DNA from 3 places in the Peribacillus sp. NPDC076916 genome. Region 3 is predicted to be linked to each of the others. Evidence: riboswitches for the same ligand, from Rfam matches in the RefSeq annotation. Region 3 holds a riboswitch; each other region holds the start of a gene.
The links. Region 3 has a riboswitch for cyclic di-AMP ahead of ACQKFG_RS04140 (APC family permease). Riboswitches for the same ligand answer to the same signal wherever they lie in the genome.
Positions count from the first base shown of each region.

Region 1 (10,110 bases), on a different contig from region 3:
CAGGATGATTTCCTCGATATTGTATTCTTTAGAGAGCTCTATATAGTTCAGCATGTTAGGGGACAGGAGCTGATTCGCGACCCGTTCCCCCATATCCCTCTCAGGATAGATGACCCAGTCAGCTCCGACTTTAGTGAGCACCTGACCGTGATTTTTATTAAGTGCTTTGGCAATGACCTTATCGACCCCAAGCTCTTTTAAAAGCAAGGTAGTTAAAATGCTCGATTGCATGTCATTTCCGATGGCTACGATGACACAATCGAAATTACGGATTCCGATTGACTTCAAAGTCTCTTCTTCCGTCGTATCCGCCATGATCGCATGGGTAACGCTCAGTTCCGCATTTTCTACTCTTTCCTCGTTGACATCAACACCCAATACCTCTTGGCCAGCCGTATATAATCTATGGGCCACACTGGTTCCGAACCTGCCTAAACCGATCACGGCATATTGTCGTTTTCCCATCTTTTACACTCCTTCATTTATGTTTAACCAATCATGATTTTCCCTTTTGGACGTCGGAACGGATCTGGTTTGCGCCTCATAGCGATGGCAAAGGCCAAAGTCAAAGGACCCACACGGCCTGCAAACATCGTGAAAATGATGAGCATCCGGCCAACCGGTGATAATTCGGGGGTCAACCCCATTGAAAGTCCCACGGTGGCGAATGCTGAAGTGGCTTCAAACAAAATCATCAAGAAATCAGTTCCGCTTTCAGTGATGGTCAGCAATATGGAGATGATTGAAACCATGAATACGCCAATGAATGTAACGGATAATGCTTTAAAGATCGTTTCACTCACAATGCGGTGACGGAATAATACCACATCACCCTTTCCTTTAATCTGTGACCAAACCGTTCCGACAAGCGTTGCTAATGTGGTTGTTTTAATTCCGCCGCCAGTCGATCCGGGCGAAGCCCCGACGAACATCAAGAAAATGATGAGCAGTAATGTAGGCTGAGTTAAATCAGGGATATTCAACGTATTGGATCCTGCCGTCCTAGGTGTAACCGATTGAAATAATGAGGACAGCGTTTTACCCATGAAAGATAAAGGCTGCAATGTCTTGGCATTACCAAACTCGAATAAAAAGATTAAAATTGCGCCGACAATCGTAAGTGCCAAGCTAGTCGTCAGAACAACCTTCGTATGTATGGATAAACGATGGGTATCACGGTATTCGTATAGTTCATTCATCACGATAAAACCTATTCCGCCAAACGTGATGAGGAAGACGACCGTAAGGGTTACGAATGGATCCGATACATAAGGGGTCAAACTCTTGAATTCCCCCATTAAATCAAAGCCGGCATTATTGAAATTCGATATGGAATGAAAAACCCCGTAATAGATTGCCTTTCCGATTGGCATGTCAAAAGAAAAGCGAATCGATAAAATAAGGGCACCCATGCCCTCAATGATGGCCGTGAAAATTAAAAGCCGTTTTACTAACCTGACTACACCTGCCATGGATAGATTATTTAATGACTCCTGCAAGAGTAACCTGCCTTTTAAAGAAATCTTTTTGCCTAAAAGGAAAAAGAAAAATGTCGCAAATGACATGAACCCTAAACCGCCTATCTGAATCAGTGTTAAGATGACCAACTCACCAAAAGTGGTGAAGGTCGATCCCGTATCCACTACGACCAATCCTGTTACACATGTAGCGGAAGTTGCGGTGAATAAAGCATCCAGAAAAGGAAGACCAATGCCATTTTCAGTGGAAATCGGCAGGGTTAATAAATAGGCCCCAATAAGTATCAGGATGGCAAAGCCGAGTACAAGTATTTTTGGCGGATCCAATAAACTTTTTGTCATTCTCAAATAAATCATCCCTACCTATAAAAAAATTGTGTAAAACTGTATGATGCTTTAATCATCAATCTGCTTTCAGAATCTTTTTAAAGGCATAATAAAAAGACCAGCAAAAACTTCGAACAGTTATTTTGCCACAAAAAGCGTGAAAAAAACTCCCGAAATAGGCGGTCTTATGACCTCCCTCGCTTTAGCCGACGAAGTTAGCTGACGGGTAGGATGGCGAAAGAGCTGATCTCATCCCTTCTGCAAGGCAGAATTAACCCCAATTGATTGGGTCCTCCGTACTCAATTCCCTTGAGTTTAGGCCGAAATGCATTAAATTGATAAACGTATTCTACTCCCATCATTTATCAGTTGTAAACCCCTAAATCGTAAAAAAATATTTCTTTAACAAGACTGAAAATTTACGTTTCATTTACATTGAAAAAACGTATTGACAAATATTAGTTAGCACATTATGATAGGTTCGATTAATCCAATTATGATAACCAGCTCGAGGTACTTTATTCAATACATTCAAGCGAACAAGCTATTGCCAATCAAAATTTCTAATATATATATTTTTATGTTTCTTTTGTAAATGATAAAGGAAAAAGCATTGCATTCGTATTTAAAGATTCAAGACATTTTACTAAAAAGGCGGGCAATTATGGAGAAAACGTTCAATAGATATGTTATTAATGCTACAGGCAAGGGTGGCCAGACATATTTAACACAATGCCAGGATAAAGATGCACTAAGGAAATGGATAGCCGATCATGAGGATCAAATCATCATGGATGAGTTAAGGATAACGGATAAGAAAAAGAATCCGTTTTTAAAATTGTTTTCCCTAAGGTAAATCAACTAAAATCCCAACATCATTAGCGGTATTATTCAATTATGAAATCCCTGTGTACTATCCGGGAACGCTGAGCGAAAAATCCATATCTTGTTTTGCTTTTAAACTCATTTATTTAAAAATGAGTTTTTTTGCGTTGGGAATGTAGAGGTGAAAGCGAAGAAAAAAGATGTAATCCGATTTTAAGGCATGTTGATGGAACATGCCTTTGATGATTCGTTCATTGTATGAATGTGCGCAATTGGCTGATGAAGTTCAAGATTTGAAAATGGATTTTCGCCATTTCTTCCGCCGTTTGCTCTTCACAATTCTCCAGCCACTCCTGTATCACCCCTAAAATCGCCGATGTCAGGAAGGCGTGCATATACATGCGGAACGCTTCATTTTTAGCTGCTGGGTGCTGGCTGATCAAACGATCCAATAGTACTTCACCGAATACGCGCTTTATTTTTTTGGCAAAAGAAGGATCGCCCTGATCACCTAGAATGGCCCTCAAAGCGTGGGCATGTTCACTGATGAATTGAAAAATCTCTATGAAGGGCGTGTAAAGCTGCTGTTGATGAAGAGCCCTGAAAGCCTCTTCCGGCAAAATGGCAGTAATGCGGGTTTGAAGTTCATTTAACAATTCCTGCTGTAAGTGCTCCATCAATTCATATTTATCTGTGTAATGCAAATAGAATGTGCCCCGATTAATGTTGGCGCGCTCTGCAATTTTCTTCACTGATACATGTGAGAACCCCTCTGTTTCAACGAGTGCAATAAAATGATGTTGTATCTGCATCTTCGTCTTTTGTACCATATCCTCATGAATCGATGCCATGTAATGTCTCCTTCACTGAACATTTTTCCAAATGTGTTGATTGTATTAGAACAAATGCTGCCTTAGAATGATGATACACTCAACACTGTGTTAATTAAAGAGGGAGGATGTGTGTACATTGAAAAATGCGATTTCCATTGAAGGGATTGCCAAAGGTTTTCATCATAAAAAGGTCATTCAGCCATTGAGCCTGAGTATTGAAAAAAACGGGATTTTTGGCTTGCTAGGTCCATCCGGATGCGGAAAGACGACCTTGATTAAAATGATTGTCGGATTGATTAAGCCCGATGCGGGTAAAGTCACGGTTCTGGATCATGAAGTGCCAAATCGAGCGCTGTTAATGGATGTCGGCTATATGGCACAGTCCGATGCTTTATATACAGAATTGACCGGAGCTGAAAATCTCGAATTTTTTGCGAAGCTATACCGTTTTTCGAAAAAGGAACGAAGGGAACGCATTCGATATGCAGCTGAAATCGTACAGTTGACGAGCGATTTGAATGTTCGGGTTGCGCATTATTCCGGGGGAATGAAACGCCGTCTGTCACTGGCGGCGGCACTCATCCAAAATCCGGAGATTCTCATTTTGGATGAACCGACAGTAGGAATAGACCCTTTGCTGAAACAATCGATTTGGCAGGAACTTGAGCGTTTAAGAAACGAAGATCATAAGACGATCATCATCACGACGCATGTGATGGATGAAGCGGAACGATGCGATAAACTGGCGATGCTGCGTGAAGGTGAAATCATCGCGGCAGGAACCCCGGCAGCTTTAAAAACACAATTTGCCGCGGAAACGCTTGATGATGTTTTTTTAAGGATTGGAGGTGGCCTAAAATGAGAATGGCCTCTCTAGTTACTCGAATTACCCAGCAGCTGCGCCGGGATCGAAGGACACTCGCTTTATTTTTCCTGGCTCCATTGCTCATTTTAACGCTCATGTATTTTATTTTCGATACAGAAGCAAGTGTTTTGAAGCTCGTTGTTACAGGCAGTGATGAAACCGTGGTCAAAGCATTGAAACAAGCGGATTTTCAAGTATCGGCTGCTGAGGAATTTTCTCAGGAAAAAATGATAGAAAATGATACGGATGGCTGGCTGCATGTTGAAAATGGAAAAATGAAACTGACACTATTGAACGACGAACCGTCCCGTGCAAAGGCCGTTCAAATGCAAATGATGCATGCTTTGCAAGGGAATGAAAAAAACACGCCTTCAATTGAGGAGCAATATGTATACGGGGATGCAGACACAAAGGGTTTTGATACTTTCAGTCCGATGCTCGTCAGCTTTTTCGTTTTCTTCTTTGTATTTTTAATAGCGGGAATCGCGCTTTTGAAAGAGCGTACAAGTGGTACGCTGGAACGGCTGCTTGCCACCCCGATTAAAAGATACGAAATCGTAGCGGGCTATGTGATCGGATATGGCTTATTTGCTCTAGTTCAAACCATAATTGTCGTCCTATATGCTGTCAATGTATTGGATATCGTCCTTGTTGGCTCCATTTGGCTCGTTTTGCTGACGAATATACTGGTCGCGCTCGTTGCATTATCGCTTGGTACATTACTATCGAGTTTCGCGGCATCCGAATTCCAAATGGTACAATTCATTCCGCTCGTCATCGTGCCGCAAGTCTTCTTTACAGGGATTTTCCCATTGGATGGCATGTCGGACTGGCTGCAAAAAATCGGCAAGATCATGCCTCTCTATTACGCATCGGATGCCATGAACGGCATTATGTACAAAGGCTTCACGTTCAATGAGGTATTACTGGATCTCCTCATTCTCCTTGCATTTGCAGCCGTCTTTATCACCATCAATATTATTAGTTTAAAAAAGTACCGTTCACTTTAAAATGAACCATCTTAAAAAAAGCCGGATTCCTGGAACAAGGGGAACCGGCTTTTTCTGTATTGCTGGACATACTTTTGAGTTGAAAAGGACTAGCTATTATCATACCTATACTTTTTTGACCATGACCTTTTCATTGTTATAATCTGATTCGCCATTGAATGCAAAGCCGTATTTCTTATACAAATGAAGGGCGGCCTGATTATCTTCAACTATGCTTAAATAAATTTCAGGACAATCATATTCTTCTATTAATCTTTTTATTAAAGCCTCCAATAAGATACTGCCAAGCCCGAAACCCTGATGTTCAGCGTCAATGAAAAAGCGGTCTAACCACACTCTGCCATTTTCGCCTTCCCCAGGGAAAAAGCCATACATCGCAAAACCAACCAAGATATCATCCGAATAAAGCCCAACTGGTCTGTAGTATTTACATTCCTTCGCGTCTTTTAAACATTGTTCAGTCGTTTCGATGTAAGCCTTTTGCTTTTCGTTTATTTGCAATTTCAAAATATCCGTTACATTTTCGTTCGAGACTTCATGTATAGTGGTCTTCATCATTTATTTTCCTTCCTCATTTCGCACCTGGTTATCCGTTTTGTTATCATGATATATTAATACACTAAGGTATATGGTTACCATATAGTCAAGAGGAGAGATCGTGATGTCCGATGGAAATGTAGGCAAATATTTTACGACTGGCGAATTCGCCAAATTATGCAATGTAAAAAAACAAACGCTCATTCATTATGATGAGATTGGGCTTCTTACTCCTGATTTAAAAAACGAAAAGGGCTATCGGTATTACTCTTATCAACAATTCGAAGTTTTTTCGGTCATCACGCTTTTAAAAGAATTCAATATGCCTTTGAAAGAGATCAAATGGTTTCTTACTAACAGGTCACCTATGGAACTAATTGAACTTTTCAAAGAAAAGACCATAGAATTGGAAAAAAAGATAAAGAACCTTCACAGAGTGCAGAAGATCATTGAAACGAAAATATACCTCACTGAAAAAGCGATTTGTATGGATGACTCTCAAATCACCTTGAAACTTCAGGAGGAAGAACAGCTCTTCCTTAGTGAATCCATCCTGAACTCTTCTGATGCCGAATTCTTAAAATCTACTTCTGACTTCATTGATTTCTGTAATGAAAATGAATTTTACACAGGATTCCCTATCGGGGCCATGATTAGTAAAGAAAACATCATCGACGGGAATCATGATGACTATTCATTTTTGTACACGAAAGTCATGGAAAGGCACCCAGCCCCCAAATTCTATTCAAAACCGAAGGGATTCTATGTTGTTGCCTATCATAAAGGCAGTTATAAAAATATCTCCGAAACGTACGAAAGAATCTTACAATTCATGGCGAGTGAAAACTTGAACCTCAAGTCGTTTGCATACGAAGAATACATCTTGGATGAAGTCGCGGTAAAGGGGTATGAAAATTACCTGACGCAAATCATGGTTGAAGTGGAATGAGGCTGGGGAGAGAATCACATAGTTTGGGCGAGAACTAAAACATGCGAATGAATCATTCCAAGCAATCCATTAGCCTTGAAAAGCTGCCTCTTGACGAACATACTGGCAGTTTTCTAAGTGACAGGTTTATATTCTGCAGTTTGTTGACGGGTTCTTAAAGTTGTCCTAGGATATAAGGACATGCAAGGATTGGTAAGAAATAGAAGGGGGGAGTTATATGTCCCTAAAATCGGTCATGCTTTCCCTTTTGCTGTCGCAAGCATTGTTTTTGTGCGGTTTGCCTTTTTTCCTTCAGCTCCGATTATATTTGAATCCTTTGGTGATCATCGTTGTCTGGTTTTGTATACTTCTTTTCGTTTCGTTTGCGGTTCTTTTTTTTCGAGGTGAAACGGTCCGAATTTCGCGCCTTTTGTGGCAGGCCGCATTCTTTGGCTACAGTTTATCATTATTGGTTTTGCTGTTCTTTCGACCAGAAGGGCAGGTATATTCGTATAATTTGGTCCCTTTTTCTACGATTCTTTTATATTTATCGAACGATATGAACGGGCTTGTGTCATTTTATAACCTTAGCGCCAATGTGGGGCTGTTCATTCCATTTGGGCTGTATTTGTTGTCGAGGGAAGGGAAGGAGCCCTCCGCAAAAAGGAAATTTCTTTATCCATTACTTTCGATTTCGGCCATCGAAATCTGTCAGTTTGTTTTTCGGCGCGGAAGTTTGGATGTCGATGACCTTATCTTGAATATGGTTGGTGTTTATCTGGGGTACGTTCTGTATCCATTGTTCACAAGAGTGGCCGTGTTCCGTCCTGGAAAAGTAAAGGGATGAGAGGCAGTACAAATATTTTAAATGAAAGGATGTTTTTTCATGTATAGCACGTTAGAAGAATTATCGAGCCATCCGGTGTTTCATTATTTTGCAGCGATATCCGAAATCCCGAGAGGATCGGCTAATGAAAAAGCGATCAGTGACTATCTGGTTCACTTCGCTAAGGATAGGAACCTGGAGGTGATCCAGGATGAAGCGCTGAATGTGATTATCAAAAAGCCTGCCACATTTGGATATGAAAGTGCACCTACCGTCATTATCCAGGGGCATATGGATATGGTTTGCGAAAAGAACAAGGGTACGCTTCATGATTTCGAGAAAGATCCGCTTCAATTAAGGATTGTGGGAGACATGTTGTATGCGACGGATACAACATTGGGGGCGGATAATGGAGTGGCTGTTGCGTATGCTTTAGCATTATTGGATGCAAATGATATTCCGCATCCCTCTCTTGAAATAGTCATAACTACTGAAGAAGAAACGACAATGAACGGTGCACTTGCCGTGGATCCGGCTCACTTCAAAGGGAAAATGATGATCAATATCGATTCGGAGGAAGATGGAAAGCTGCTGGTCAGCTCTGCGGGAGGAATACGCGTGCGGCAGGTCCTGCCAATCGGATGGGAATCAGCTTCCATTGTTGATGCTGTATCTTATAACATCAGGATTAAAGGGTTGAAGGGCGGACACTCCGGTATGTCCATCCATAAGGAAAGAGGGAACTCCAATAAACTTTTGGGCAGAGTATTACATGAACTTACGGCAGATTTCCCTTGCTACATACAGCAAATGAACGGGGGGCTGAAAGGGAATGCCATTCCTCGTGAAGCAGAGGCGACTGTACTGATTCATGCAGAAGATGTTCAGGAGATAACGGAGAGACTTCAACAATGGGAAAATACTTTTAAAAATGAACTGCAATCTTCCGACCCTGAGGTATTGATCAGGTTTGAAAAGATCGAAACGGTTTCTTCAAATGTTTTTTCCGAAGAGACGTTGACTAAAGCCATTTCCTCCTTACTGGTAATCCCGCATGGCGTTCAAGGAATGAGCATGGGAATAGAAGGATTAGTGGAAAGTTCGACGAATCTAGGGGTCGTTACAACAAATGAAGCGGAAATGATATTCGAAAGTGAAATCAGGAGTTCGGTCAAAAGCATCAAATATAATATGGTCACGCAAGCAAAGGCAATTGCCGACATGCTTGGGTGCGAACTATTGGTTGACGCGGATTATCCCGAGTGGCCCTATAATCCTGATTCGAAACTCAAGAAATTATTTGAAGAGACATACAAAGAAAAATATCAGGAAGATATTGAAATCATCGCTGTGCATGCAGGGATCGAGTGTGGTGTATTCATAGATAAGATACCAGGGTTGGATACTGTTTCAATCGGGCCGGATATGTTTTCCGTACATACACCTGAAGAACACTTAAGCATCCCGTCGACCATAAACAACTGGGAATACTTTGTTTACACATTAAAGAGAATGAAGGATTTATAAACAACTGCATGGCTGGAGACAGTTGAATTCAATAGATTTAGAGACATCCTATCTTTAATTGATTGGATGTCTTTTTTTAGTTGATATAAAGAATAAACCGTTGATTTCCTCTCCAGGCACTCCCGGACCGCCCATGATTTTAAGAATAATCATTCTTAAGTTTTTTTACTGTAATCCTTATTGGATTGAAGAAATTTGCGACACTCCTGCGAATAACAGGCTAGTCGAGACCCCACAGGCGCTTGCGCCGAGGGGGCCTGGCAGCCAGTCGATGGAAAGGGAGCGAATTTCTGAAAATCAACTGGAACGTTTTCTAGAAAAAACCGTAGGCTGGTCTCATCCCGAATTATATTTAAGACTAGTTTATCCTTGATGTTTTTTTACTGTAACCCTCAAAGGATTGAAGAAATTTGCGACACTCCTGCCGAATAACTGGCTAGTCGAGACCCCACAGGCGCTTGCTTTGATGAGGCTTGTCAGACAGTCGATGGAAAGGGAGCGGATTTCTGAAAATCAACTGGAACGTTTTCTAGAAAAAACCGTAGGCTGGTCTATTCCGAACCAAGTTTTAGACTAGTTTATCCTTGATGTTTTTTTACTGTAAATCTTATTGGATTGAAGAAATTTTCGACACTCCTGCCGAATAACTGGCTAGCCGAGACCCCACAGGCGCTTGCTTTGATGAGGCCTGGCAGCCAGCCGGCGGAAAGGGAGCGGATTTCTGAAAATCAATCGGAACGTTAAATAAAAAACATGCAGGCTAAGTACAGTCTGAAAGAAACAGAGGTTTCTTTACAATCGTTATAAAATAAACTATTGTAAAGAAAACCTATCATTCAATCTAAAGTATTGTTCTAAATCATTATGTATAGAGGAAGGTATATGGAAATATGGATGTAAAGTATAGAATGGTCGTAGAACAAATGGAGAAAGAAATAGTAGAAGGAAAATATA
Region 1 covers NZ_JBNNIU010000008.1:138,704-148,813, forward strand. Annotated here, with positions in the region: gene ACQKFG_RS20750 (potassium channel family protein) at 1-465, opposite strand, end outside; gene ACQKFG_RS20755 (TrkH family potassium uptake protein) at 489-1,820, opposite strand; cyclic di-AMP (ydaO/yuaA leader) riboswitch at 1,995-2,137, opposite strand; gene ACQKFG_RS20760 (hypothetical protein) at 2,470-2,661, shown strand; gene ACQKFG_RS20765 (TetR/AcrR family transcriptional regulator) at 2,882-3,481, opposite strand; gene ACQKFG_RS20770 (ABC transporter ATP-binding protein) at 3,600-4,325, shown strand; gene ACQKFG_RS20775 (ABC transporter permease) at 4,322-5,338, shown strand; gene ACQKFG_RS20780 (GNAT family N-acetyltransferase) at 5,444-5,893, opposite strand; gene ACQKFG_RS20785 (MerR family transcriptional regulator) at 6,000-6,824, shown strand; gene ACQKFG_RS20790 (VanZ family protein) at 7,042-7,650, shown strand; gene ACQKFG_RS20795 (aminoacyl-histidine dipeptidase) at 7,690-9,156, shown strand; gene ACQKFG_RS20800 (GntR family transcriptional regulator) at 10,047-10,110, shown strand, end outside.
Region 1: it holds a riboswitch for cyclic di-AMP, as region 3 does, so the genes downstream of both, ACQKFG_RS20755 (TrkH family potassium uptake protein) here and ACQKFG_RS04140 (APC family permease) in region 3, are expected to answer to the same signal.

Region 2 (10,110 bases), on a different contig from region 3:
GCAAATTTGTTACCTTCTGCTCTATCTGGTCTGTGAGCTTATCTGCTACTTCTTCAGGTGCAGCTCCAGGATATACTGTGGAGATGCTTATTAAAGGAGTCGAGATGCTTGGAATGGTTTCTTGTTTCATGTTTAAACCGGAGTATAAACCAGCTGCAACGATGATGATCGTAAGCAACCAGATTGCCAATTTATTCTTTAATGAAAATTTAATTATTGAATTCAAGCTTGTACCCTCCATACATAAAATTGTGACTAGTCGGTCACAAGCTCAAATATATAGTATATAGATTATGATTGCAACAGATAATATCCGGTAGTGTTAATGTTGTGGTTTCAAGGGTTTTGGGATACAATTTGGAAGGAGTGACCGTTCGGTCACCGACGGATAATTTTAAGGGATAGGATGAATTTGATGAAAGAAAAAAATAAGATGATCATAGATAAGTCTGTAGAGCTTTTCGCGGAGAAAGGCTATCATGCTACTTCCGTTCAGGAAATTGCTGAAAAATGTGGGATAGCAAAGGGGTCTTTTTATAATCATTTTAAATCGAAGGAAGAATTACTGGTGTCCATTTTTAAATTTTATTATGAAGCGTTGACGGACTCATTGCTCGATCTTGAACTGGATGCTTCATTGTCCAGTAAAGACAAATTCATGAGGCAAATCACTGTCCACATTGAGCATATGACGGGAAATACCAACTTGATTCAAATGATGATGCAGGAACAAATGGTTCATATCAGCAAAGAACTAGATAGATTTTTACATTATATCCATGAAGAGGGCTTGATTTGGTTCAAGCGTAAAATCATTGAGTTATACCCGGGACTTTCTGCGGATCTTTTGCCAGATTGCACCATAATTTTGGATTCCCTTTTCAAAGGATATATCGGAATATTGATCAGGAAACAAAATGCTTTCGATGTGGAATTGTTACCTAGCTTCATATTGAACCGGATGGATTCAATCATCGCAAGCCTGCAGAACAATGAAGATCCATTATTGAAACAATTTCCACTACCAGGATGCTCGATGCGGGATTTGAGCCCTAAAGAGGAAATCCATTCGATCATCGTCAGGATGCTGGAAGTGGAAACACGTAAGGAAGAGGGAATGGAAACAAACAAGAATACGGAAGCTTTAAAGGCGATCCAGGAAGAGTTTTCAAAAGTTAGGCCAAACCCCATCATCTTAGAAAGCCTTTTGTTGTTTTTGGAAAAAAATGAAAAAAGAAGTCCCTTGGGTTCAAAGCTTATCTTAATGATGAAGGATTATTTGCTGAATATATGAAGGTTTTACCGAAAGGGGCGTATAGCCCCTTTTTTTCATTTGTTAATGAGTTTCAAAAGCGGTGGTTAGGAAATTCTTTCAATTATCAGCATTAACACCAAATTAGTGTGGGGATTAAATTTGAAGGGAAGGCTTATGTGTTTTTTTTGTATATTCATCCCTTATTTCTGCAATTGTTTCCAAAATAAGATAAAATATATGATGAAATATCATTTTTTTCAGGAGGACCACATATGGTGTACCAGGTCGGATTGTTAAAGGGCATTTTAGAGCCTAATCGGAGTCGTTATCAGCTGCAAAATGCAGAGGCAGTCACAAAGCTTGGATTGAAATTACTATTTTTATATTTTCTTAGTCTAACAGTTTTTGCGATCGGGGGATATTTTGGCATTGGTTCAGAATCATTTTCCAAAGAAGTCACGACGATGAGTGCCAATGAATTCGAAGCAGCAAAGTTGCTGATTTTGAGCGGCAATATAGTAACAGGCATACTCACCCCTTCCATATACATATTTTTAGCAGCTCTATTCTTTTGGATCGTCACTGATATCCCATATATAAAATTAGTCATCGTTCAAATGATTCTTTTTGGTTTGCAATTAATGGAAAAAACATTACTAGTTCCTCTATTTGTTTTAATGGATATAGGCAGCGATGCCAATCCTTTTTCATTTGGGATCATCAGTCAGTATTTTCTCAGAAGTGATTATTTCATTCACTTTTTCAGCGAAATCACCATTTTTCAATTTCTTATTATTGCTCTGCAATATTTTTATTTAAAGGAATTTTCAGACCGAAATAATTATTTGGTCCTTTTAATGATTGTTCTATTCTATCTGGCCACATGGTTTGTTAAAGCCTTTTTAGCATACATCCAAGTAGGCGTATTTGTATAAGGCGGGTGAAAAGAATGAGCGGAAAATGGAAAATAGCAGCGGTCTCGATTGCATCGATAGTCTTAATAGCCGTTAACATATACCTTCTTGAAAAAAAAGAAAGCAAAGTGGAACGAACTATTTTCGTTGAAAATTGGACAAAGGTAAAAAAGGATACAATTAGGGATACTATTGAAACAAATGGGGTAATTAAACCTGTAGAAGTGTATGATATCTATTTTGATACCAAGAAAAATGATTTTAAGAAATTCCTTGTAAAAGAAGGCGATGCGATTACGGCTGGATCTTCATTGTTTGAGTATGAGACGACCGAACTTGATGCGCTAAAAGCGGATTTAGAAGCGGAAAAAACGGCAGCTGAGGGAGAAATTGCTGGGATTGAAGAATACATAGGCAAGTTGAGGTCATATCAAGGGTCCCTGACCAGTGATTCTGGAATAGCGGCCATTGATGAATCGGTGGAAAAAAACTTGAGTAGTGATTTAACCACAAACTCGACGGATCTTATTAAAAGTAACATTGAGCAAGAAATGTACAAGCAGGAACTGGAAAGAAACAGTTTGGATGAAAAAGTGAAAATGCTTGACGCCAAATTGAGTTCAATTGAGGAGCAGTCCAATGCTATCGTGACAACGAGCGAGGCTGATGGTGTAGTTAAAAATATCAATAAAAACCTGAAAAATCCCATCATATCCATTGTTTCTACAAATATGGCAATTGAAGGGCAATTCTCCGAAGAGGAAATGAAAAAGGCTGAAGTGGGCATGACTATAAAAGCAAGTTCCTCTGATTCAAAAAAGGCATTGAAAGGAACGATAGGCCGTATCCATTCCTATCCAGCTGAAGAGCCGTCGTTAAAAAAAGATAACAGATTTCCATTTCAGGCTTTAATCGAACCGGAAGGCGAAGTAACGGAACCTTTGTTAGTGGGATCCAAAGTGGATCTTACTGTAATAACCAATGAGAAAGCCGGTGTACCCTCCGTACCTATAGAGGCGGTGAATTACCGAAAAAATCCTTATATTTACAAATTGACAAAAAAAGGATATGTAGATAAACATTACATTACAAAAGGTCTTAAAGCGGAAGGAAAGCAAGAAATAATAAAGGGACCGTCTGTAGGTGACGTCATCCTGCTGAAGCCGGATGTGGCAGTGAAGAACCACTCTAATTTTATTACTCCGATTCAATTTGAAAAAGTGAAAGTTCCGACTTATAAAAAATTCACCTCTAGGGAAAAAGTAAGATATCTGTTACTTGGCATTTTGGAAAAATAACCGTTCCTTTAACAAAAGAGGTGATGTAAAATTATTCATTAATTATATCAATATAACTTATTGATCAAAAATTGGGATAGTAATTATAGATATAATAGCGATTAATACAGAATATTCAGACATATTTAAAGATTTTTTATAAACGGATGCGATTAAATATTTACAGATTATCATTTTTAGTATAATATTTTATTATAAGTTAACTCGCTTAATCTTATTCCAAGAACGGGGGACCCATTTTTGTGGATTTTATCCGCTAGGGGTGAATTCAGAAATGAAAGGGCTTTGTGTTTCCAATTCCTAACCCGACAGCTAACCTCGTCAGCGTCTTTAAGGGAACATGTGTGAATATTCACGCCAATAAGAAATCGACACATGAAGTGTCTTTTTTTTCGGCGTAAAGACAGAGTTTTTCAAAAAAAGAAAAATTACTTTCTTTTATTAGTATCTTGTTTCCCTTACCGAGACAAAAATGTTTTTGCATCAAAGACTTTATGGAAGGTGAGGAAAGTAAATGAAGAAATTCAAACTAAGTTTAGCTAGCCAAATTTTTATTGGTTTAATTCTAGGGATTATCGTTGGTGCCATTTTTTATGGTAGTGAGACGGCCCAAAACTTTTTACAACCATTCGGAGACATTTTCCTACGAATGATTAAAATGATTGTAGTGCCAATCATCGTTTCAAGCCTTATCGTTGCAGTTGCTGGTGTAGGTGATTTGAAAGCTGTAGGTAAACTTGGAGCTAAATCAATATCATACTTTGTTGTGGTAACGATGATTGCGATTGTTGTTGGTTTAATATCAGCGAATATCATCCAGCCTGGTGCTGGTGTGAATATGGACAAGCTAGAACAAACTGATATTTCTACCTATGTTGATACAGCCGAAACTAAGCAGCATGAATCGTTCGTGGATACAATCGTTCACATTGTGCCATCCAATCCAGTTAAAGCCATGGTAGAAGGCGATATGCTAGCGATCATTTTCTTCTCCGTGTTGTTTGGACTTAGTATCGCGGCCATCGGTGAAAAGGGTAAACCAGTATTCCGTTTCTTCCAAGGTGTAGCTGAAGGAATGTTCTACCTAACTAACATGGTCATGAAATTTGCTCCTATCGGTGTATTTGCACTAATCGGTGTGACTATTTCCAAATTCGGTTTGGAATCTTTAATTCCGTTAGGAAAGTTAGCGCTTTCTGTTTACGGAACAATGATTTTCTTTGTAATAGTCATTCTTGGTCTTATTGCGAAATTTGTCGGATTCAATATCTTTACGTTGATTAAACTTCTAAAAGAAGAATTGATTCTTGCTTTCTCTACTGCAAGTTCAGAAGCGGTTCTTCCGAAAATCATGGAAAAAATGGAGAAAGCGGGATGTCCGAAACATATTGCTACATTTGTAATTCCGACTGGATACTCCTTTAACCTTGATGGTTCTACATTATACCAAGCGTTAGCAGCTATCTTCATCGCTCAAATGTACGGCATCGACTTAAGCGCATATGAGCAAATTACGCTAATGCTAGTGTTAATGATCACGTCCAAAGGGATTGCTGGTGTACCAGGTGTATCTTTCGTAGTTCTTTTAGCGACATTGGGAACTGTCGGTATTCCTATTGAAGGTCTAGCATTTATTGCTGGTATCGACCGTATTCTTGATATGGGACGTACAGTAGTAAACGTTATCGGTAATTCACTTGCAGCAATCGTCATCTCTAAATGGGAAGGTCAATTCAACCCTCCTTCCAAAAAAGAATTAGAGCAAGTTTCTTAATATAAAAATCCAGAGTGACATTTCACTCTGGATTTTTTTTTTTTTTGAAATAAAATACTCTTTCTCTTCTATATTTTGGAACCCTTTTTTATATAGTGCGAGTGTGGTTCTTCCTGTACCGCATCCGATATCAAGGATTGCATCAACCTGATATAAATATTTTTCAAAAGGAAAATTTCTCTGATTGCCATAGACCTGATCTTTTAGTTGCATCAATGGAAGCGGCATCATGCAAAGGATGAATGACAAAAGCTTTTTTAACTTTACCCAAAATCAATTCCTCCGATTCGGAATTTTTCACTAAAATATGGATTTTGTGCATCGTGTTATGTACATGATGCTGATGATGATTAATGTTGGGTGGTATATAACTTATGTGAAAACCCAAAAGTTTGATAAAATAACATTATTGATTGAGAGCTCGGAGGAGGTCAGGTTATGAAGAATGATAGCAATGATATCTTATATATGTATATGCAGGCTTCCGAACGGTTTGTCCTTTTTAATGGACTCAATTTTCGTGAATTCGTCTATTCGCTGCCATATACCTTGGATTCGATCTTATTATTGAAACATCAATTCGATGGTGGGGAATACAATTTGAATGTCCTGCTAGAGAGCGCTTCATCTCAGGATATTGCAAAGCTCGTTAAAGAAAATGTTCGGGCATATGGAGATTTCTGTTGGGTCGATTTTGAAGAGGCGGAAGGGCTGGATGAATTGGATGGAAGGGAAATAGCGGAACTTTTATATTTAGGACACGCTAAAACCCATCTGAGTCCCCCGTTTTTCCGTAAATTGAATAATCAATTTGTGTACCTTGCCCAGGATGATGGTTGGTTCAATAAAATTTATTTTCGTTCTCTTTCGACATATTATATGATGTTAGGAAGCTTGATTCCGCTAAAGCTGGAGCCATTAAAAGTAGAGAGGACATGGCTTGGAATCAGAAAGAAAAAAGAGCTGACGGCGATTCCTGCAGAAATCATTTCTTCCTTGGCTCATATTCTGGGAGAGGGGCTCGCTTTTTCCTTTCGGGATGTTAAGTATACAAGAACGAAAATTGAGATACCTGCATGGGTCGTAGGGGATTATTTAAACATGGATGAGATGCATGACGACTTTTCGGATAGAGTTATTTATGAGCCCGATGCCTTTATTATCTTCAATCGAAAAGAAAAAGTATGGGAAAGCGTTATTAAAAACACATCATCATCCTGATTATCCCAACTTCCGAGGTTAGTGGATTGGATTATTTGTCATCCTCCAATTTTTTAGGTGTAAGACTTACCATCTCATGCATAAAAGACAAGAGAGGGCGGCTCACAGGACGTGGCGGTGTTATTCTGCGTTTCTGATGATGGAGGTTTCGCTTTACCCCGCCTTAACAGGCTGTAAGGGAAGCGGAAGGCAAATGTAAAGAAAAAGAAATGTGGTGGCCAACAGCCTGTAAAAGCCCGATTGGCTGAACTAACCATCATTGGAAAAGCCCCAATGATGGAAGTTTCGCTTTATCCGTTTTAGTGTAAAGTGATACAATGAACATGGTTAAAAGAATATTGGAGGGTAATAACTCATGAAAACTAAACTTGGTTTGCTTTATGGTGGAAAATCTGCGGAGCATGAGGTTTCTATGCAGACGGCTTTAGCTGTCATTAAAGCTCTCGATTTAGCAAAGTTTGATATATATCCGATTTACATAACAAAAGAGGGTTCATGGATTAATGGACCAAAGTTAACAGGACCTGCTGAGAATGTGGAGGCTTTAACATTTTCACCGGAAAAATCGAGCTCACCCCTTGCCTTGCAGGCACATTCAACTGATGACAATAGTGAATCAACAGGGTATGACGTAATTTTCCCATTGCTTCACGGACCAAATGGAGAAGATGGGACCGTACAAGGGATGCTGGAACTATTGAACCTTCCTTATGTAGGAAATGGCGTTTTAGCTTCATCAGCAGGAATGGATAAGGTCATCATGAAAAACATTTTTGCCCAGGCGGGACTTCCGCAAGTGAAATACACTTGGTTCATTCGTTCCGAATGGGAGAAGAATACTGAAAGTGCCATTAAAAAGGTAGCGGAGGAATTGGGGTACCCTTGTTTTGTCAAACCTGCCAATTTAGGCTCAAGTGTCGGTATCAGCAAATGTAATGATGCTGATGAACTGGAAAAAGCGGTAGCGGAAGCTTTTCAATTCGATCGGAAGATCATCATTGAAGAAGGGGTCATTGCTCGTGAACTAGAGTTTGGTATTCTCGGTAATGATGAACCGTCTTGTTCAGTGGCAGGCGAAATCATCCCTAAGAAGGATTTTAGCTTCTATGATTATTCAGCAAAATATGTAGACGGTAATTCAGCGATGGTCATTCCAGCGGAGATATCGGAAAGCGAGTATGCAACTTTATCCGAAATGGCCATTACTGCCTTTAAGTCATTGGATTGCTCTGGATTGGTTCGCGCTGATTTCTTCTTAACGAATGAGGGGCAAATCTATATTAATGAAGTGAATACAATGCCTGGGTTTACTCCATTCAGCATGTTTCCGTTATTGTGGAAGCACACAGGTGTCGACTATCCAGCGCTAATTGAAAAACTAGTGAAACTTGCCTTGGAACGTCATCAGGAAAAACAACAAATCAAATATACAGTTTGATCATGCAAGTAATGTAGCAGTAAACTTCACAATCCATCAAACGTTGATTTGATGGATTCCAATCAGCAGGAACCGGTGCGATTTTAAACTGGTTTCTGCTTCGTTTGGTTATTGGAAGTAGAGAGCGATTAACGGTTCGATGAATGTAGGAGGAACAAAATGATAAAGAGAACGTTAAAACAAGTACATGAGATGGCAGAGGGTTTGAATGATATCAGTCCATTCCAGTCCAAAGGAATTAATGGGGTTACCATCGATTCCAGAACGGTTAAGGAAGGATGTTTGTTCATACCGCTTAAGGGTGGGCAGGTTGACGGACATCAGTATGTCAAGCAAGCATTGGCGCAAGGAGCTGCTGCTTCTTTTTGGCAAAGGGATGTTCCGAATCCTCCTAATGATTTACCGATAATCATTGTGGAAAATACCGAGAAAGCACTTCAGCAATTGGCGCGTTCTTACCGTCAGCAGTTGAATATTAATGTCATTGGGATAACAGGAAGCAACGGTAAGACGACAACGAAAGATATGACGGCTGCGTTGCTGGCCACTACCTATAAAGTTCATAAAACCAGTGGAAACTTCAATAATCACTTAGGTTTACCACTAACAGTGCTTTCGATGGATGAGGATACTGAAGCAGCTGTTTTGGAAATGGGAATGAGCAGCCGCGGTGAAATTGAGTTTTTATCCAAAATGGCAAAGCCTGATGTAGCGATCATTACCAATATCGGTGAATCCCACTTATTGGATTTAGGATCACGCGAGGAAATCGCGAATGCAAAGTTGGAAATTGTCGAAGGTTTGGCGAAAGATGGGAAGCTGATCTATCATGGTGATGAACCATTGCTTCGCAATCGGATCAAAAGCGATTTTCCTGATTTAAATGTAATATCTTTTGGACGTACGAAACAAAATGATTTATATCCACAGACCATAAGCCAAGGGGTAGACCGTACCGCGTTTACAATCGCAAGCGGTGAAAAGGAGATCGATTATGAGATACCCGTATTAGGCAATCATAATGTTCTTAATGCACTGGCTGCCATCTTGGTTGCTAAAGAATTCAATGTGGATGATTCAGCGATCTGTAAAGGTCTGTCAACCATTCAATTAACTAATATGAGGATGGAATTGGTCGAAGGCGCAAAGGGGCAGAAGATCATCAATGATGCGTATAATGCCAGTCCAACTTCAGTTAAGGCAGCAGTGGAATTGGTTGAGGGGTTATCTGGATTCGAGAAAAAGATCCTTGTATTGGGAGATATGTTGGAGTTAGGGCCACAGGAAAAAGACTTTCATTTGAAAATTGGTGAATTGATTTCCAATGAACGGATTGATAAGATCTTCACTTTTGGTCCTTTAGCCGAGTTTATTGCCAAGGGAGCGAGCAAGTCTTTTTCATCGGAGCAGGTTCGTCCTTTTCAAGATAAACAGGAGCTTATAGAGGAACTTAAGTCTTCTACACAGGGAAATGACATCATTCTCGTTAAAGCATCCAGGGGCATGAGGCTGGAGGAAGTCGTTCAAGCCCTACAAAAATAAAAAAGCGTAGAAAGGGCCGTTTCTTTTTGAAAACGGCCTTTTTTTATCGTACTTAAAAAAGTGTCCCTGCAATAATGCAGATGTCATCGTTAATCACTGAATGCCTCATCCTTGAGATCAAAAGCTCCTGAAGAAGCTTATTTGTATCGAGATGGACATTTTCAATGAACTCCCTCTTGATATTGTCAGACCGGTCAAAGGCGGAAGGATTGGGCGTTTTAGAGAGTCCATCTGTATAGATGATGAAACGGCTTCCTGGTTCATAATGAAAGACTATTTTTTTTATGGGCAATTCGGGAATCAGTTCGCTTGGGGTGGCCCCTTCGTTTAAATTGAGAATTTGGTTGGTGCTTGGGGAATACAAGAAGGCTGAAGTAAATCCGTAGTTCACATATTCGATGAGTCGATCCTTTGTATTCACATATGCTATGAAAGCTGTAAAGAGAGCATGGTTTTTGTTTTCCCGATTAACTCCTTGAAATAGGTCCCGCATATGTTTGTCCAGTTCCTCTGTTATGAAAATGGGATCTTTTACACGTTTGAATAAGTCGGGGATTAAAGTCCGTATGGACATGTTTATAAGTGCTGTATGGATGCCCTTTCCGAATACATCAATCATTATGAAGCCGTATATCCTGTCATCAACCTCCGTCCAGTAAAATAAATCC
Region 2 covers NZ_JBNNIU010000022.1:4,346-14,455, forward strand. Annotated here, with positions in the region: gene ACQKFG_RS27040 (efflux RND transporter permease subunit) at 1-226, opposite strand, end outside; gene ACQKFG_RS27045 (TetR/AcrR family transcriptional regulator) at 416-1,294, shown strand; gene ACQKFG_RS27050 (hypothetical protein) at 1,528-2,190, shown strand; gene ACQKFG_RS27055 (efflux RND transporter periplasmic adaptor subunit) at 2,205-3,467, shown strand; cyclic di-AMP (ydaO/yuaA leader) riboswitch at 3,663-3,809, shown strand; gene ACQKFG_RS27060 (cation:dicarboxylate symporter family transporter) at 3,982-5,241, shown strand; gene ACQKFG_RS27065 (hypothetical protein) at 5,680-6,462, shown strand; gene ACQKFG_RS27070 (D-alanine--D-alanine ligase) at 6,818-7,900, shown strand; gene ACQKFG_RS27075 (UDP-N-acetylmuramoyl-tripeptide--D-alanyl-D-alanine ligase) at 8,060-9,442, shown strand; gene ACQKFG_RS27080 (PP2C family protein-serine/threonine phosphatase) at 9,495-10,110, opposite strand, start outside.
Region 2: it holds a riboswitch for cyclic di-AMP, as region 3 does, so the genes downstream of both, ACQKFG_RS27060 (cation:dicarboxylate symporter family transporter) here and ACQKFG_RS04140 (APC family permease) in region 3, are expected to answer to the same signal.

Region 3 (10,110 bases):
AAGTTAATAAAGATAAATAAAAGGAAGGGCACAGTTTAAATAACTGTGCCCTTTTTATTGTAATATACTAAAATCACCGAAAAAACTCGTATATAATAACTTGCATTTTTTAGATTAAATAGTTTGTGACAGGTAAAAGAACCGGTTACTTTCAAGGCCGGTTTTCTTTAATATAGGAAAAGCTAACAAGGCTATCCGTTCTCATCTAAAAAGAGAAGAGGGGCCGGCTGTAGGTTTTCTGTTTCTTGTATCGGTTCAATTTCGCTTATAAATTCCAAATAACCGGAATATACCTGCGAGGCCATCCCTAAATAGTGCAATTCAGTGTGGATGATTCCCTTCTGTGGTGAATGGTACATATACATATTTTCATCCCTCCTTTCTATAAAAAATAGGCCAGCCAGTTATAGGAGTTAATCGAACCATTATGAACGTTATTTTTATTTGAGCTCATTCTTAATACTTCAAATATTGGATGCTCCAGGTTCGAAGTCCTTGGATTTGACGAAGGATTTTTGTTTTGTTACGAGTATTTGTTTTATTAAATCAGGATTAAAAAATGTGATAAACATTTTGGAATGGTCGTAAACGGAATTTAGCGACTTCCCCATATTCCTTGGCCAATCGGTCAGAAAGCCGATGGTATCAGTTTGGAACTCCTTTGTATGTCCGTAAATCAGCCTTCCTTTTGGAACCTTTGGAGATGTGCGGAAGACATCATCAGCGTGGCTCAATGTAGTTTTCCCCTTTCTTTAAAATAATTACATATAATCATTCTATGAGGATAAGCTAAATCGGTTTGGACAAGTCATTAAAGAAAGGGCAAATAATTCTATGGAAAAAATAAAGTTTCATAAGTTAGCAAAAAAAAAACTCTGGATGAATAGAGCCAGAGTCTTTCATGAAAGCTTTGGATTAATGGTTTTCAAGTTCTTTCTTCATCGTCCCCATGTAGGAAACGATCATTTTTTTTATTAATGGGCCCGCCAAATTGTGCATTGATTTCCTTAACCACTTGATCTAAAAACTCATCGGATATTATTGGATTTTTAGTTTTTTTGTGCATGTGTTTTTCAACAACCCTTTCTGGAAATCGTTGTTAGGATCAATAATGAAGGATACGTTATCAACATAACCTCACTGATAATAAATTATTCTTCTATGGCGAACATTTTCACTCGCTTTTACATTTCACGGAAGCGTTTATTATAAACAGGTATATTTCGCTTAGAGATTATGGTAAGGGGATATGTTAGTGGATCATTTTACAACCAGAGGGGTGAACCCGATGTGGAAATGGCCCAATTACCTCTAGGTAATTGGGCGGAGGTATATTCATTTCATTAAGGGAACAACTGCCTTAAATATGTTATTAGCTGATCACGAAGTTCAGGTCGTTTCATGGCGAAATCTAATGAAGCTTGGAGGAAGCCGAATTTATCGCCGACGTCATATCGATTTCCTTTGATGATATACGAGTATATTGGTTCCCTTTCTAACAGAAGGTCTAAAGCTTCGGTAAGCTGGATCTCCCCATTCCGATCGGGCTGTGCGGTTTCAAGGATTTTAAAAATCGCAGGTGATAAAATATATCGTCCAATAATCGCCTGTGTTGATGGTGCATCCTCCACTTTTGGCTTCTCCACCAAGTTTCTTACCAGAAATATATCCTCATATCGTTCTTGGAAATTTACAATCCCATACTTGGATACATCTGCAGGTGATACATCCTTACATCCGATAATGCTCGTACGAACCTTGTTATACCGTTCCATTAACTGCTTCAAAGCTGGAACCGGGCTATCCACGATATCATCCCCTAACAAGACGGCAAAAGGTTCGTCTCCGATAAAAGTTTTGGCACATAAAACTGCATGCCCCAGGCCTAAAGGTTCCTTTTGTCTTACATAGTGGATATCCACCATGTTGGAAATGTTCTCCACGATTTTAAGCAGATCATTTTGACCTTTCATTTGCAGAAGCATTTCAAGTTCAATGGATTTATCGAAATGATCTTCGATTGCACGTTTGTTTTTCCCAGTAACGATGATAATATCTGTAATCCCTGATTGTACCGCTTCCTCGATAATATATTGAATGGTCGGCTTATCGACAATCGGCAGCATTTCCTTTGGTTGAGCTTTCGTCGCAGGTAAAAATCGTGTTCCTAAACCGGCTGCTGGAATCACCGCTTTCTTTATCATAGCCCAGCCCCTTTTTAAGGTTCTTTAATATGTTTTTTGTTCTACCCTTCATTTTATGTGGTCATTGGTTGACCTATTTCAAAATGTGTTAAAATAAATCCCTGAAATAGAATAGATTTACCTTTGAAGCAAATATTATGGATATATGAATTGAGTCAAGAGGTGTATATTTTGCCAATTGAAAATCAAGAGAGAGTTCAAATCCTTTTTGCCTTACTCGTCATTGTTTTATATCTTTCTCCTTTATTCATCCTTGGGGAAAATGCGCATATTCGCGTACATGATAATTTGGATTCCAACCTTGCCTGGTATAAAGTCCTTTCAGAGAGCGGTGAGTTATTCGGTGCAATAGACGCCAAAATTCCCCAGATTATGAATGGGCTGCCCCGAAATGCTTTTGGCAGTGAGTTCAGTATTATCGTGTGGCTTCATTCACTCTTTCCGACAATGGTTGCATATGCAATGAGCCAGGCATTAACAAGGTTTATTGCATTCTTTGGTATGTATATCCTATTAAAGAAACATTTGATTACAGGATCCCGATCAGGCTGGATTAGGGTTGGAACATCCTTAGCCTTTGCCCTTACCCCATTCTGGCCATCGGGAATGCTCAGTACACTTGGAATGCCGCTTGCACTTTGGGCTTTTTTGAATATTCGCGGCAAGGACCATTCTTGGAAGAATTATTTGGTCCTTACACTTTTACCGCTTTATTCAAGCATCGTACTTGGCTTTTTCTTTTTCCTTGTTGCAATGGGGTTTCTTTGGCTAACGGATTTGATCAGGAAAAAAGGATGGAATATAACGTTTCTTCTTTCAATCGTGTATATGACGGTCATTTTTGGAATGGTGGAGTATCGTTTGGTCGCTTCATTCATTTTTGATTCGGAGCCAAACAGCAGAGATGAATATTTTCACGCAAGGCTGCCCCTCGAGTGGGTCATTAAACTTACATTCAAAAACTTTGTTCTTGGCCATACGCATGTCATGACTGTACATGCGCTTATCATCCTGCCAATTACCATTTTTGCCTTTTATATTATTCTGACCAAAAAACTGTGGAGACAGGAAAAGGTATATGTTTTTTTATTTTGCTTGAATTTTATCCTCTCAGCGTGGTACGCATTTTGGTTTTATAAAGGCTGGGTTCCTTTAACGGAAAGGTTTCACACCCTGGATACCTTTAATTTTGCCAGATTTCACTTCTTAAGGCCGATGGTCATTTACGTGGGGTTTGCCCTCGCGATAAAGATCATTTGGGAACACAGCGATTATGCTAAGAAAACCCTTTCTATTTTCATCGCCGTTCAAATTATGGTCTTGATGGGATTCAATGAAGAAATCACTCATAATAAAAAACCTTCTTTTAAAGAGTTCTATTCAGAAAGCCTTTTTCGGGAAATAAAAGATCATATTGACCTTCCGCAAGAAGAATATCGTGTTGCCAGCATTGGACTGCATCCCGCAATTGCACAATTTAATGGATTTTACACGTTAGATAGCTATAACAATTTCTATCCACTTACTTATAAACATCAATTTCGTCAAATAATTGAAAACGAATTGGCTAAGAATAAAAACATCAGAATCTACTTTGATGAATGGGGAGGACGTTGTTACCTATTTGCCGATGAGCTTGGGAAGCATTATATGTTCAAGAAAAGCTCGAGGAAAGAGCTGGAAAATTTAGACCTTAATATGGATGCGTTTAAAGGATTAGGTGGCAAGTATATATTTTCTGCCATACCAATCAACAACGCGGAGGAAAACGGATTGGTACTAGATAGGATTTTCACAAAAAAAGGAAGCGTATGGAAAATTTATTTATACAGAGTCATGTGAAAAGGGGGGAATAGAGTGAATTCACCGATACTGACGATTGTTGTACCTTGTTATAACGAAGAAAGCGTATTGCAGGATACCATTTCCCAGCTTTGTGGATTGGTGAGGGGGTTAGTTGAAGAAAACGTTGTTTCTGGTCAAAGTAAAATTCTATTGGTTGACGATGGAAGTAAAGATCAAACTTGGAAGATCATTTATAAGGAAACGATAAATAATGAATTTGTTCGTGGGCTAAAGCTTTCCCGGAATGCAGGACATCAAAATGCACTTCTGGCAGGATTGTTTACAGCTAAAGAAGCCTCGGATTGTGTGATCTCCATTGATGCAGATTTACAAGATGATATTCAAGTCATCCCTGAATTCATCCGGAAATTCAATGAAGGGTGTGAAATTGTATACGGTGTCCGCCAGAAAAGGGACCTTGATTCATTTTTTAAACGAACATCTGCAACTGGTTTTTATAAAATGATGAACAAGATGGGGGTTAACCTTGTCTATAATCATGCGGATTTCCGGCTAATGAGTAAAAGGGCGATCGCGGAGTTGGAACGTTTTGATGAAACGAATCTTTTTTTACGGGGAATCGTACCGCTCATTGGGTTTAAGACGGACTCTGTTTATTATGATCGAAAAGAAAGATTGGCTGGGGAAACGAAATATCCATTTAAGAAGATGGTTGCTTTTGCGCTTGATGGCATTACTTCCTTTTCAGTTACACCGATTCGGCTTGTTTTATGGCTAGGATGTCTTTCGTTTTTCATTAGCTTACTCTTTGGGTCTTACTTTTTATGGTTAAAGTTTTATGGGCAGACCGAGACTGGATGGACTTCATTAATCACCTCCATATGGTTGATCGGTGGCTTACAGCTGATTGCAGTCGGCTTGATTGGGGAATATATCGGTAAAATCTATAATGAATCCAAACGCCGGCCTAAATATATAGTTGATCTGGACCTATTTAATCCGCTCGATTTAAAAAAACGGGAGCAACTAGACAATGAACGGAACAGTATTGAAAAACTATCTAAAACACACTAACTCCTTTATCCGCTTTTTATTGGTTGGGATAGTCAATACAGCGCTTGGACTTTCCCTCATGCTTTTTCTCATGAATGTTCTTGAATTATCTTACTGGGTCTCCACCTTTATCGGTAATGGTACGGGAGCTGTAACGAGTTTTCTTTTGAACAGGACTTTTACCTTTAAAAGTGATATAGAATGGCGAAGGGGAGTTGCACGTTTCTTTTGCGTCATCCTGATCTGTTATTCCGCCGCATATTCTTTAGGCCAAGCTATTGCCGAATCAATGGAAGGATCCGTTCATTTACCCATACAACAAAATGTGGCTGTGATGATAGGAGCCATTTTTTACACAGTTCTCAACTATATTGGCCAGAAATACTTTGTCTTTAAAAAAAGCAATTTAAGACCAATTCAAGAAGGCAGGAACTAATTAGGATGGAGCAGTGGGATAATGCCCCCGGTTGGATGGGAATTAAAGTGGAATCGAAAGCGAAAATCAATGCAAGTATAACGACTCAAGCTGGGGGCAGATCTGTTTCACTTCATCCTTCACACTCTCCAAGTGGCAATCATTTATTCCTTTTCTGACCATCTTTTGTTCATTCACTCCTTGTTTTTTTTCTTTTTGGACGCTCCATTCCTCCCTTCGAACCATGTGTTTGCATGACTTATGTAATATACGTCAAGAATAAAACCTCGCATACAAAAAATAATTATATTTCCGAGCAAAATTTTCATTTACTTTTCCATTTCACGGGAGTATGATAATCAACAGTTTCATATTTCTAAATCGCTTAAACCTTATGGTGCGGGGGACCCGGTATTGGGATTGTTACGACAATCCAAGGGGTGAATCCTTTCAAGGTAGGGCTACTCTTAGGTCCGAATCCGACAGCTAACCTCGTAAGCGTTATATGAGAAGGAAGGTGGAGCTTGTTAGACAAAAAAATTGATGTCTACAGGTCTATTTAGTTATGACTTGTAGGCATTTTTCTATTTCTTCTTGTATTTTGCTACAGCAGGGTAGCATAAAATTATAAATTTAATATGGTGGTGAATACTTGATGTTATCTTCTATAAAGAGATTCTTGATTGGGAGACCTTTAAAATCAAATGCACTTGGTGAACAAAAGCTTAACAAAACAAAGGCTTTGGCGATATTATCTTCTGATGCTTTGTCTTCGGTTGCTTATGGACCTGAGCAAATATTGATCGTTCTGATCACTGTCGGTGCTGCAGCATTCTGGTATTCCCTCCCTATCGCAATCGGAGTATTGATCCTGTTAACCGCCTTGATCTTGTCCTATAGACAGATCATTTTCGCTTATCCGCATGGCGGGGGGGCATATGTGGTTTCAAAAAATAATTTGGGAGTCAATCCAGGGCTGATAGCTGGAGGATCCTTATTGGTGGATTATATATTAACTGTGGCTGTTAGTGTTTCTGCAGGTACGGATGCAATCACGTCCGCTTTTCCCGGCCTGCATTCATATAATGTCATCATAGCCATCATTTTCGTCATTCTGCTTACAATCCTGAACTTGCGGGGGGTTACGGAGTCGGCCTCTGTTTTGGCCTATCCGGTGTACCTATTCGTTTTAGCATTGTTCATCTTGATTGGTGTCGGGATTTACAAGATTTTGACAGGGGGAGTTTCACCTGAATTGCACACGCCCATCGGGACTCCGGTAGCGGGCATCAGTTTATTCATACTGCTAAGGGCATTTGCGTCAGGAAGCTCCGCATTGACAGGAGTCGAAGCTATTTCCAATGCAATCCCGAACTTTAAAGATCCGGCCCCGAATAATGCGGCGAAAACTTTAATAGCGATGGGTTCCTTATTAGCTGTATTATTTTCGGGAATCGTATTCTTAGCCTATTCTTTAAGCATTGTCCCTAGCGCAGAGGTAACGGTCGTCTCCCAGGTTGCTGAAGAGATCTTTGGACGGAATTTCATGTATTTCTTCATTCAAGGTACGACTGCTTTGATCTTGATACTTGCGGCCAATACTGGCTATTCGGCCTTCCCTCTGCTTGCGGTAAATCTAGCGAAGGATAAATTCATACCGAGGGCGTTTACGATCAGAGGGGACCGGTTAGGGTATTCCAATGGAATAATCATACTGGGACTTGCCTCGATCATCTTAATAGTCTCATTTGAAGGACATACAGAAAATCTCATTCCGCTTTATGCTGTAGGGGTATTCATTCCATTTACTCTGTCCCAGACCGGGATGATTGTTAAATGGATCCGCGAAAAGCCAAAAGGCTGGATGTTGAAATTAACCATTAATTCAATTGGTGCCATTATTAGCTTTATCGTCACGATGATATTCTTCTTGACCAAGTTTACTCAGGTTTGGCCTGTTTTGATTTTTATACCTATTATCCTGTTAGTTTTTCATCGAATCAGAAAGCATTATGAAGCAGTTGGTGACCAACTAAGGATTACAACATGTGAGCCGATCTTGCCAATTGAAGGAAATATCATTATCGTACCTGTGGCCGGGATAACTCATGTGGTCGAGAACTCTTTAAATTATGCAAAATCTCTTTCAGCGCATCAAGTCATTGCCGTTTATGTTGCTTTTGAAAGAGAAGATGAAAAGAAATTCGAAGAAAAATGGAAAAAGTGGCAGCCGGATGTCCGACTGGTTACACTGAATTCTTATTACAGAAGTATCATTCAGCCATTAACAAAATTCGTGGATACGGTTGAACATAAGGCGAGTGAATCCAATTATAAAGTTACGGTGATCATCCCCCAATTCATTCCGAAGAAGGGCTGGCACAATATTCTTCATAACCAATCAAGTTTACTGATCCGTGCCTACTTACTTTATAGAAGGAATGTGGTTGTTACGACTGTGCCATATCATTTGAAGAAGTAAGTTCCAGTATCTAAGAAATATAGAAGCCCAGACTGCAGGCAAACTTGAACTGCCTCGTAAATGTTAGACACCAAACTAACATTTACGGGGTGTTTTTTTTTATGGCTTGTACAATTTGGGGCGTTTATTTCAGCTCCTTTCCGCAGCCGGTCCTGAAGCCCTCTCGGCTTTGCGCCTTCGTGGGTCTCCCTTATGGACGCGCTTTTCCCGCAGGAGTCTTGCACACCCACTCCAATCAACTTGGTTATAGCATTTAGTTAGAAACCAAATCTGGGGATTTGAAGGTGTTGCTTCGGGGCAGTTGGTTCCTTCATTTGATGAAAGAGTCGTTTTCCGAACTCCTTATGTCTACTAACTGATAGGAAGCCTAAATATGGTTTTCTTTTTTTTATAATCTTATAAATAAAAAGACAGTCCCTACAGATGCTTTTCTTCAACTAACTCCCCCGGTAGTTGAAGAAAAACATTAATTAAAAACTCATTAAATCCACAATAACGATTATTGCTAATGAAACCCATACAAGAAAAAGGATTGCAGTAAGATGAGGGAATAGGCATAATGATTTAAATTTTTTCAGTCAAAAGGATTTTGGAAATACTTGTCGAAAATTTATAAAAACAACGCTCATGTTGATAATATCCAGGCATGGGAAGAATGATGAACGGCTCTCCGGAAACGCGAAGAAATGTGGATGACCTTCTCGGCTGTACTCAAGGCAAACGATTACTTTAATAAATCCCTAATTGCAAGCCAGGCTTAGTGAAAGCATGAAAGTCATTGTATCAATGTTGCGAAATTATCACTGCTTGCAAAAGTTTCAAAGGTAAAGGGACTGGGTGACAATGCAATATAAAAGGAGCGTGATGGTAGTTGAACATCATTCAGAATTTCAATACCTTCGACTATTTTCCATTCCAGCCGGAATTTGAGATTCTATCGGATTACTATATAGAATATAAACAAAGAAATTCTGACCATTCAACTACATTATTCTATCAATTTAAAATCAATCGGGATTTAATGAATCCAATGTCCGTCATTCCCGATGGGTGCATCGACATATTATTTTATTGCGATCCCGATAGCCCCTCCGCAGATGTATGCGGGAGTGTCCTCAAGTACAAAACGATAAACTTTCAGGCTAATTGTGAATATTTCGGTGTGAGGTTTTTGCCTAAGCAGGAAACCCAGCATTTTAAATATTCCATGAAGGAGGTAATCAATTGCCAAATCCCCTTAGCCGATATGGTGAAAATTGGACCTGCCATTATGGAAAGGTTAATAAATGAACGGGATTTTCGTAGAAGAATAAAGCTATTCAAAGAAGAAATAGGGATTAATATTTTTGCGTGTAATGAGTTGCCTGCCATTATAGAATATTCCTTGGACAAAATATATTCTTCTAAAGGAAATGTAAATATGAATCAATTAGCCGCTGAGACCGGATACTCTACAAGGTACTTGCGAAAGCAATTCGATGCCCATGTAGGAATGCCGCCCAAATTATTCAGCCAAATAGTGAGGTTCCAAAACTCCCTGCATATGTTATTGAACAAACGGGCTTTTACGGTTTGGGATGTGATTAATGAGAATGGATATTTTGATCAATCACATTTAATTAATGAATTTAAAAAATTTGGTTATATGACTCCTAATGAATTCATCGATGCCGTTTCAGGAAATTGTCAAACCCAATATAATGTTATTGATATATAGTGATTACATTGGAAAGATCCCGTTCATACGAGATCTTTTTTTGTTTGGTTTTAATCCATAGCTTAAATATTCTGAATGTTCCGCTTTTTACAATAAAAAAATAATGCGTAGCCTTATTCTTTTAATAGATATACGATGGTTGTTTTTGAGATTTCCACTAGAAAGGGGAAACGATGGATGGGGAAAAAATATCAATTGTTCATTGATGGGCGATGGGTTGATTCATTATCTGGAAGAACATTTGAATCACTTAATCCTGCAACAGATGAAGTGAATGCTGTAGTTGCCGAGGCTGGTCCGGAAGATGTTGATTTAGCGGTAAAAGCTGCACGGAGGGCGTTTGAATCTGGCCCATGGGCTGGAATGGCGCCGGGGGATAGGGGAAGGTTACTGAATAAAGTGGCACAGGCACTGTGGGAGAAAGCTGATATGC
Region 3 covers NZ_JBNNIU010000001.1:828,048-838,157, reverse strand. Annotated here, with positions in the region: gene ACQKFG_RS04175 (hypothetical protein) at 192-365, opposite strand; gene ACQKFG_RS04170 (hypothetical protein) at 465-734, opposite strand; gene galU (UTP--glucose-1-phosphate uridylyltransferase GalU) at 1,344-2,204, opposite strand; gene ACQKFG_RS04160 (DUF6044 family protein) at 2,382-4,046, shown strand; gene ACQKFG_RS04155 (glycosyltransferase family 2 protein) at 4,062-5,084, shown strand; gene ACQKFG_RS04150 (GtrA family protein) at 5,044-5,499, shown strand; gene ACQKFG_RS04145 (hypothetical protein) at 5,505-5,657, shown strand; cyclic di-AMP (ydaO/yuaA leader) riboswitch at 5,851-5,995, shown strand; gene ACQKFG_RS04140 (APC family permease) at 6,134-7,960, shown strand; gene ACQKFG_RS04135 (helix-turn-helix domain-containing protein) at 8,832-9,677, shown strand; gene ACQKFG_RS04130 (aldehyde dehydrogenase family protein) at 9,855-10,110, shown strand, end outside.